DNA from 2 places in the Microbacterium sp. ZXX196 genome. Region 2 is predicted to be linked to the other one. Evidence: riboswitches for the same ligand, from Rfam matches in the RefSeq annotation. Region 2 holds a riboswitch; the other holds the start of a gene.
The links. Region 2 has a riboswitch for thiamine pyrophosphate ahead of thiM (hydroxyethylthiazole kinase). Riboswitches for the same ligand answer to the same signal wherever they lie in the genome.
Positions count from the first base shown of each region.

Region 1: linked by a shared signal. The riboswitch ahead of GJQ66_RS11340 (ECF transporter S component) and the one ahead of thiM (hydroxyethylthiazole kinase) in region 2 are both predicted to bind thiamine pyrophosphate.

Region 1 covers NZ_WMEE01000017.1:17,860-21,262, reverse strand. Annotated here, with positions in the region: gene GJQ66_RS15210 (hypothetical protein) at 1-1,844, opposite strand, end outside; TPP riboswitch at 2,003-2,112, shown strand; gene GJQ66_RS11340 (ECF transporter S component) at 2,105-2,731, shown strand; gene GJQ66_RS11335 (ABC transporter ATP-binding protein) at 2,728-3,403, shown strand, end outside.
Region 2 covers NZ_WMEE01000001.1:264,920-268,322, forward strand. Annotated here, with positions in the region: gene nadB (L-aspartate oxidase) at 1-489, opposite strand, end outside; gene nadA (quinolinate synthase NadA) at 486-1,784, opposite strand; TPP riboswitch at 1,894-1,988, shown strand; gene thiM (hydroxyethylthiazole kinase) at 1,977-2,798, shown strand; gene GJQ66_RS01190 (thiamine phosphate synthase) at 2,795-3,403, shown strand, end outside.

The DNA of each region.
Region 1 (3,403 bases), on a different contig from region 2:
ATCTCGCCGAGCTCGGAGTTCCAGAGCGTGAGCTGGGCCGCGCCGTCCGTGACGATGTCGGTCGTCCCGCCCCAGGGCGTGGTCGCGGTGGCGACGACCGTGCCCGCCGGCAGCGCCTCCGCGGGCTGCAGGGCCGCCGTCGCGGCCGCGAGCAGGTCGCGGCTCACCTGCGCCTGCGCGTCCGAGTCGAGCTGGCCCATGACCGCGGCGTATACGCGGATCGGCTCCTCGCCGCCCGTGTCCACGTCTTTCGCGGTCGTGAGGTTGTAGGTGACGACGTTCCACTCGTCGAGGTGGCCCGTCTTGATCCCCACGATCCCGTCCTCCGAGATCAGCGGGTTGGAGTTTTCCACGATGCCCGCGCCCGGCAGCTCCACGATCTCCTGGGCGACGATCTCCGCCACGACGGGGTTCGCGAGCGCCAGCTCGGACACGCGCACCATCGAGGTCGGCGTCGACCGGTTGTCGACGCCGATTCCCGTGGCGTCGACGACGACCGTGTCCGTGATCCCGTTGTCCTGCAACCAGGCGATCGCGTCGGTCGTGTAGGCGAGGCGGTCGCCCTCCCACAGCGCGTCGACGAGCTTATTGGCGTAGTTCCCGGCGGATCCCATGAGGATCCCCTCGAGCATCTGCCGGTACGTCAGCGTCCCGCCGATCGGCACGTCGAGCGCCGACTCGTTCTGCCAGCGCAGCGCGTCGGCCTCGATCTGGTCGAGGTATCCGAAGTCGTAGGACGGGCCGTCCTCGCCCGCCTCGAGCGGCTGCCGGTCGAGAAGCACCATGACCGTGATGACCTTCGTCAGGCTCGCCATGGGCGCGGCGGTCTCGGCCACGCCCGTCTCGGACGAGCTGAGGATCTCGCCCGTGCCCGCGACCGAGACGGCCGCCTGGCCGTTGGTGGGCCACGGGAGGTTCGCGCTGGCACCGACGGGGGTGTCGACCTCGACGGCCGAGACGGTGGGCGAGACGTTGTCGAGCGGCCAGACGGCGAAGGCGACGACGTACGCGACCGCGAGGATGATCGCCGTCACGATCGGGGCGAGGACCGCGCCGGCCCAGCGGCGCCGGCGCTTCTCGGGAACGAGGTCGGCCTGCAGCCCGACGAGCGGGGACTGCCCCGTCGCGACGCTCTCCGCGGTGAGCCAGGCGAGCGCCTGCTCGGCCTGGTTGTCGGCGTCGTGGGGAACATACGCCGTGCGCACGCGCGGATCGGGTGCGTCGGGTGCGGCCACGACGGTCTCCTCGGGAGTCGGCTCGGCGGGCGGGCGCACGATCTCGCCCGGGGCATCGGCGTGGGCGGCCGCGGCGGCGCCGGCGGCGGCCGCGAGGGCGGGGGCCGCGGCCGGGGGCTCGGCCGCCGCGTCGTCCCACTCGTCCGAGGCCGGGTCCGTCATGAGCTCGGCGTCGACCTCGTCCGACTCGTCGGCCGGGGTCTCCTCGAGCGACGGCGGCGCGGGCAGCGAGATCGGCCCCGACATCGGGGCGGGCTCGGCGGGCACGACCTGGCCGTCGGAGATGACGGGCAGCGACTGCGTGGCGGTGCCGAGCAGCTGCTGGAGGTCTTCCTCGGGCGTCTCGCTGCGGCGCCGGAACCCGCGGAACATCTCCGCGATGATGCGCACCGAGTCGGTCTGCGGCTCGGGCTCGTCGACGAACGCGACCGCCGCGTCCGGTTCCGTGGCGCCCGGGGCGTCGGCGGGCGGATCCGCGGGGGCCTCGGGCATCGCGAACAGCCCCGTGATCGTGGGGACGGGCTCCGTGGGGGGCGCGTGCCCCTCCTGCGGCGCGGCGTCCGAGGGGGTGCCCTCGTCGCCGCGGGGGCGCCCATCGTCAGTGCTCACGTAGGTCAACTTACGTGATCGCTCTCGCGGATCCCCGCAGATCGGCCCGGCGAAACCTCACGATCGCATTTCGGAACGCAGGTGGCGTGGCCCCGGCCCGCGTGCCTATACTCCCAGGCGCCGAGGAAATCACCTCGATCGTTCCCGCCGCGTCGCGGGGCGACAACCACGGGAGTCCGAGAAGCCGGGCTGAGAGGGCGCGAGCCGCGCGCCGACCGTCGAACCTGATCCGGATCATGCCGGCGCAGGAAGGGAGAAACATGAGCGCTTCCGCGCGCACTCATTCCGCTCAGACCACCGGGGGAGCCCGGCTCCGCTGGCGGGTCGTCGACATCGTCGTGGCCAGCGTCATCGCCGTGGCGTGCTCCGTCGTGTTCCTCGTCTGGAACGTCGGCTACGAGCTGCCGGGGAGCGTGCTCGGCGCGATCGCCCCGGGCCTCGGCGGGCTCATGGCGGGCCCGTGGCTCATCGCGGGCGTCATCGGCGGTCTCGTCGTGCGCCGCCCCGGCGCGGCCGTCTACACCGAGGTCGTCGCCGCCGTCATCTCGGCGCTCGTCGGCAACCAGTGGGCCGCCCTCACGATCGTCTCCGGCGTCGTGCAGGGGCTCGGCGCCGAGATCGTCCTCGCGCTGTTCCTGTACCGCCGGTTCGGGCCCGTCGTGGCCGTCCTCGCGGGCGCGCTCGCGGGCCTCGCGTGCGGCATCAACGACCGCGTGCTCTGGTACGCGGGGGCCGACGCGGCGTTCACCACGATCTACATCGCCTCGACGACGCTCTCCGGCGCGGTCATCGCCGGCCTCGGCGGCTGGCTCGTCGTCCGAGGGCTCGCCGCCACGGGCGCGCTCGGCCGCTTCGCCGCGGGTCGCACGTCCGCATCGCGCGTGTGACCGGCGCGCGGGTCGACGCCCGGGCGTGGGGGTGGCGCTATGCGTCGCGCCTCGCCTGGGCGGCGCGCGGCCTCGACCTCGCGGTCGAGCCGGGCGAGCGGATCCTCCTGTCTGGGCTCTCCGGGTCCGGCAAGTCCACCCTCCTGCACGCCCTCGCCGGCGTGCTGGGCGGCGCCGACGAGGGCGAGGAGGAGGGCCAGCTCGCGGTCGACGGCGCGGATCCGCGCGCGATCCGGGGGCGCGCCGGGCTCGTGTTGCAGGATCCGGACACGCAGGCCGTCATGCACCGCGTCGGCGACGACGTCGCCTTCGGGTGCGAGAACCTCGGCGTGCCGCGCGCGGAGACCTGGCGCCGCGTGCGGGAGGCGCTGGCGCTCGTCGGCCTCGACGTCGGCCTCGACCACTCCACCTCCGCGCTCTCGGGCGGCCAGAAGCAGCGCCTGGCGCTCGCCGGGGCGCTGGCGATGCGGCCGGGCCTGCTGCTCCTCGACGAGCCGACCGCGAACCTCGACCCGGACGGCGTCGGCGAGGTGCGCGACGCCGTTCGGAGGGTCGCGGACGAGACGGGCGCCACGCTCGTGATCGTCGAGCACCGCGCCGACGTGTGGCGCGGCGTCATCGACCGCGAGGTCCGGCTCGGCGACGCCGCCCCGGACGCCGCCGGGTTCGACG
Region 2 (3,403 bases):
CCCGCGGGCCCGGCCGCGATCGAGGAGGAGATCCGCGACCATCGCGCCGGAGCGCAGGCGGATCCCCCGGGCGCGGCACGCGTGAAGCAGCGCGCGGGAGATCGCGCGGCCGGTCGCATCCCCGCCGGCGTGAAGGATGCGGGTCCGCGAGTGGGCGCCCTCGCGACCCCGGGCGAGGGCGCCCGCGGCGTCGCGGTCGAACGCGACGCCCGCGTCGGCCAGGGCGCGGACGGCGCCGGCGGATCCGTCCACGAGCGCGGCGACCGCGCGAGCGTCCGCGAGCCCGGCGGACGCGGCCATCGTGTCGCGGGCGTGCGCGGCGCGGTCGCCCGCGTCCACGGGGCAGGCGATGCCGCCCTGCGCGTGCCAGGTGGATCCGCCCGCAGGGTCCGCCTTCGTGACGATCTCGACCTCCGCCCCCGCCGCGTCCGCGGCGAGCGCCGCCGCAAGGCCCGCGACGCCGCTGCCGACGATAAGCACCCGCGTCATGAGGGGGTCGCCGCGAGCATGCGTTCGAGCGCCACGCGCGCCGGCCGGGCGACCTCGCCCGTGACGCGGATGCGGTTGACGACCTCGCCGTCCACGAGCTTCTCGAGCGCCCAGGCGAGGTAGGCGGGGTGGATGCGGTACATCGTCGAGCAGGGGCAGACGACGGGGTCGAGGCAGAAGATCGTGTGCTGCGGGTTCTCGGCCGCGAGCCGGCGCACGAGGTTGATCTCCGTGCCGATCGCGAACGTCGTGGGCTCCGTGGCGCCCTCGATCGCGCGGCGGATGACGTCGGTGGATCCCGACTCGTCCGCCGCGTCGACGACGTCCATGGGGCACTCGGGATGCACGATGACGCGCACCTCGGGGTGCTCCGTGCGCGCCTGGTCGATCTGCGCGACCGTGAAGCGGCGGTGGACCGAGCAGAACCCGTGCCAGAGCAGGACCCGCGACGCGCGCACGTCGCCCTCGGAGGATCCGCCGAGGCGCCGGCGGGGGTTCCAGAGCGGCATCTGGTCGAGGGGGATGCCCATCGCCCGTGCGGTGTTGCGGCCCAGGTGCTGGTCGGGGAAGAAGAGCACGCGCCGGCCGCGGGCGAGCGCGGTCTCGAGCACCGCGCGGGCGTTTGAGGAGGTGCACACGATGCCGCCGTGGCGCCCGACGAACCCCTTGATCGCGGCCGAGGAGTTCATGTACGTCACGGGCACGACGGGGACGAGGCCGTCCTCGTCCGGCTCGTCGAGGGGCCCCAGCACGTCCTCGAGCTGCTCCCAGCAGTCCTCGACCTCGTCGATGTCCGCCATGTCGGCCATGGAACACCCCGCGCCGAGGTGCGGCAGGACCACGGCCTGGTCGGGTCCCGAGAGGAGGTCCGCCGTCTCCGCCATGAAGTGCACGCCGCAAAAGACGATCGCCTCGGCCTCCGGGTGCTCCGTCGCCGCGCGCGCGAGCTGGAAGGAGTCGCCGACGTAGTCCGCATGCTGGACGATCTCGTCGCGCTGGTAGAAGTGCCCGAGGATCACCGCGCGCTCGCCGAGGGCCTCCTTCGCGCGGCGGATCCGGTCGTGCAGCTCCTCGTCGGACGCCGCGCGATAGGACGCGGGCAGCTCGCCCTGGACCGGCGACGCGGGCGGGAAGGCGTCCGCCATCGACGAGCCGGGGCCGTACCCGGGAACGCGGTCAAACTCCCAGGGCGGCGCCTGGAGGTCGGTCGTGCAGGAGTCGTCCGTCCCGGCGGCGAGGGCGGCGGCCACGGAGGCGTCGGCGCGGGAGGCGAGGGTGATGCGGGTGGCGGGCATGAGGATCCTCGAATGGGAAAGGTCGGTATGACCTGAAGATGTGCCACACGTTAGGTGCTTTGGACCATAAGGGCAAGTCGGGGGCCTGCGGACCCGTGCGATAGGGTCGTCGCGAGACACGGGGTGTCCCCGCCGGGGACTGAGAACACACCCGCTGAACCTGATCTCGGTGACACGAGCGGAGGGATGTCCATGCACACTGTTGCGCGCCCGAACGGCGTCGACCTCGCTGGCCCGCTGGAACGCATGCGGCGCGAGGCGCCTCTCGTCCAGTGCCTGACCAACGCCGTCGTGACGAACGTCACGGCGAACGCGCTCCTCGCGGCGGGGGCGGCGCCCGTCATGGCGGATCTGCCGGGGGAGGCCGGGGAGTGCGCAGTGGCCGCCTCCGCCGTCCTCGTCAACGTCGGCACGCCGCACGATGCCTCCCGCGTGGCGATGCGCGAGGCCGTCGCCGCGGCGCGCGCCTCCGGAACCCCGTGGGTGCTCGACCCCGTCGGCGTCGGCGCCCTGACCCTGCGCACGGGCTTCGCGCGCGAGCTCCTCGCCGACCGGCCTGCCGCGATTCGCGGCAACGCGTCCGAGATCCGGGCGCTCGCGGGGGAGGCCGCGGCCGGGCGCGGGGTGGACGCGACGTGCGACGTCGACGCGGCCCTCTCTGCGGCGCGCCGCCTCGCGCGCGAGACCGGCGCCGTGGTCGCGGTCAGCGGGCCGCAGGACCTCGTCGTCGCGCGCGAGCGGGAGTTGCGGATCTCCGGGGGCAGCGCGTGGCTCACGCGCATGACCGGGGGCGGGTGCTCGCTCGGCGCCGTCGTCGCGGCGCTCGTCGCTTGCGCCGCCGATGCGGGCCCGTCGGCGGCGGTAGCGGCCGCGCACGCGCTGTACGCCGAGGCGTCCGAGCGCGCCGCGGGCCGCGCGGACGGTCCGGGATCCTTCGCCGTGGCGTTCCTGGACGCGCTCGCCGAGGTGGCGCCCGCCGACCTCGCGTCCCGCCCGATCGAGGTGGCCGCGTGAGCGCCCGCGCGGCGCTCGCCACCTACGTCGTGGCCGACCTCGCGACGCTCGCCGGGCGAGACGTCGCGGCGGTCGTGGCCGCGGCGGAGGCCGGGGGAGCGGGGACGATCCAGCTGCGCGCGAAGCGGCTGGGGGCCGGGGCGTTTCGGGACCTGGTGGCGGAGTGCGCCGCGGCGCTGGCGGGGACGGCGCGCCTTCTCATCAACGACCGGGTGGACGTCTACCTCGCGGCCGCGGCGGCCGGCGCGCGGATCCACGGCGTCCACGTCGGACAGTCCGACCTGTCCGCCAGCGACGTCCGCGGGATCGTCGGCCAGGGCGCCGTCGTGGGGGTGAGCGCGAGCACGCCGCGCGAGATCGCCGCGATCCACGCGCTGCCCGCGGGGACCGTCGACTACATCGGCGCGGGCGCCGTCCGCGCGACGCCCACGAAGCCCGACCATCCGGATCCCCTCGGCTGGGCCGGGCTCGCGCGCGCGTGCCGCGCGGCGCGGGAGGTGCCGGTCGTCGCGATCGGGGGCCTCGGGACGGGGGACGCGGCATCGGCGCGGGCGGCGGGCGCCGCCGGCGTCGCCGTCGTGCGAGCCGTGTGCCTCGCGGAGGAC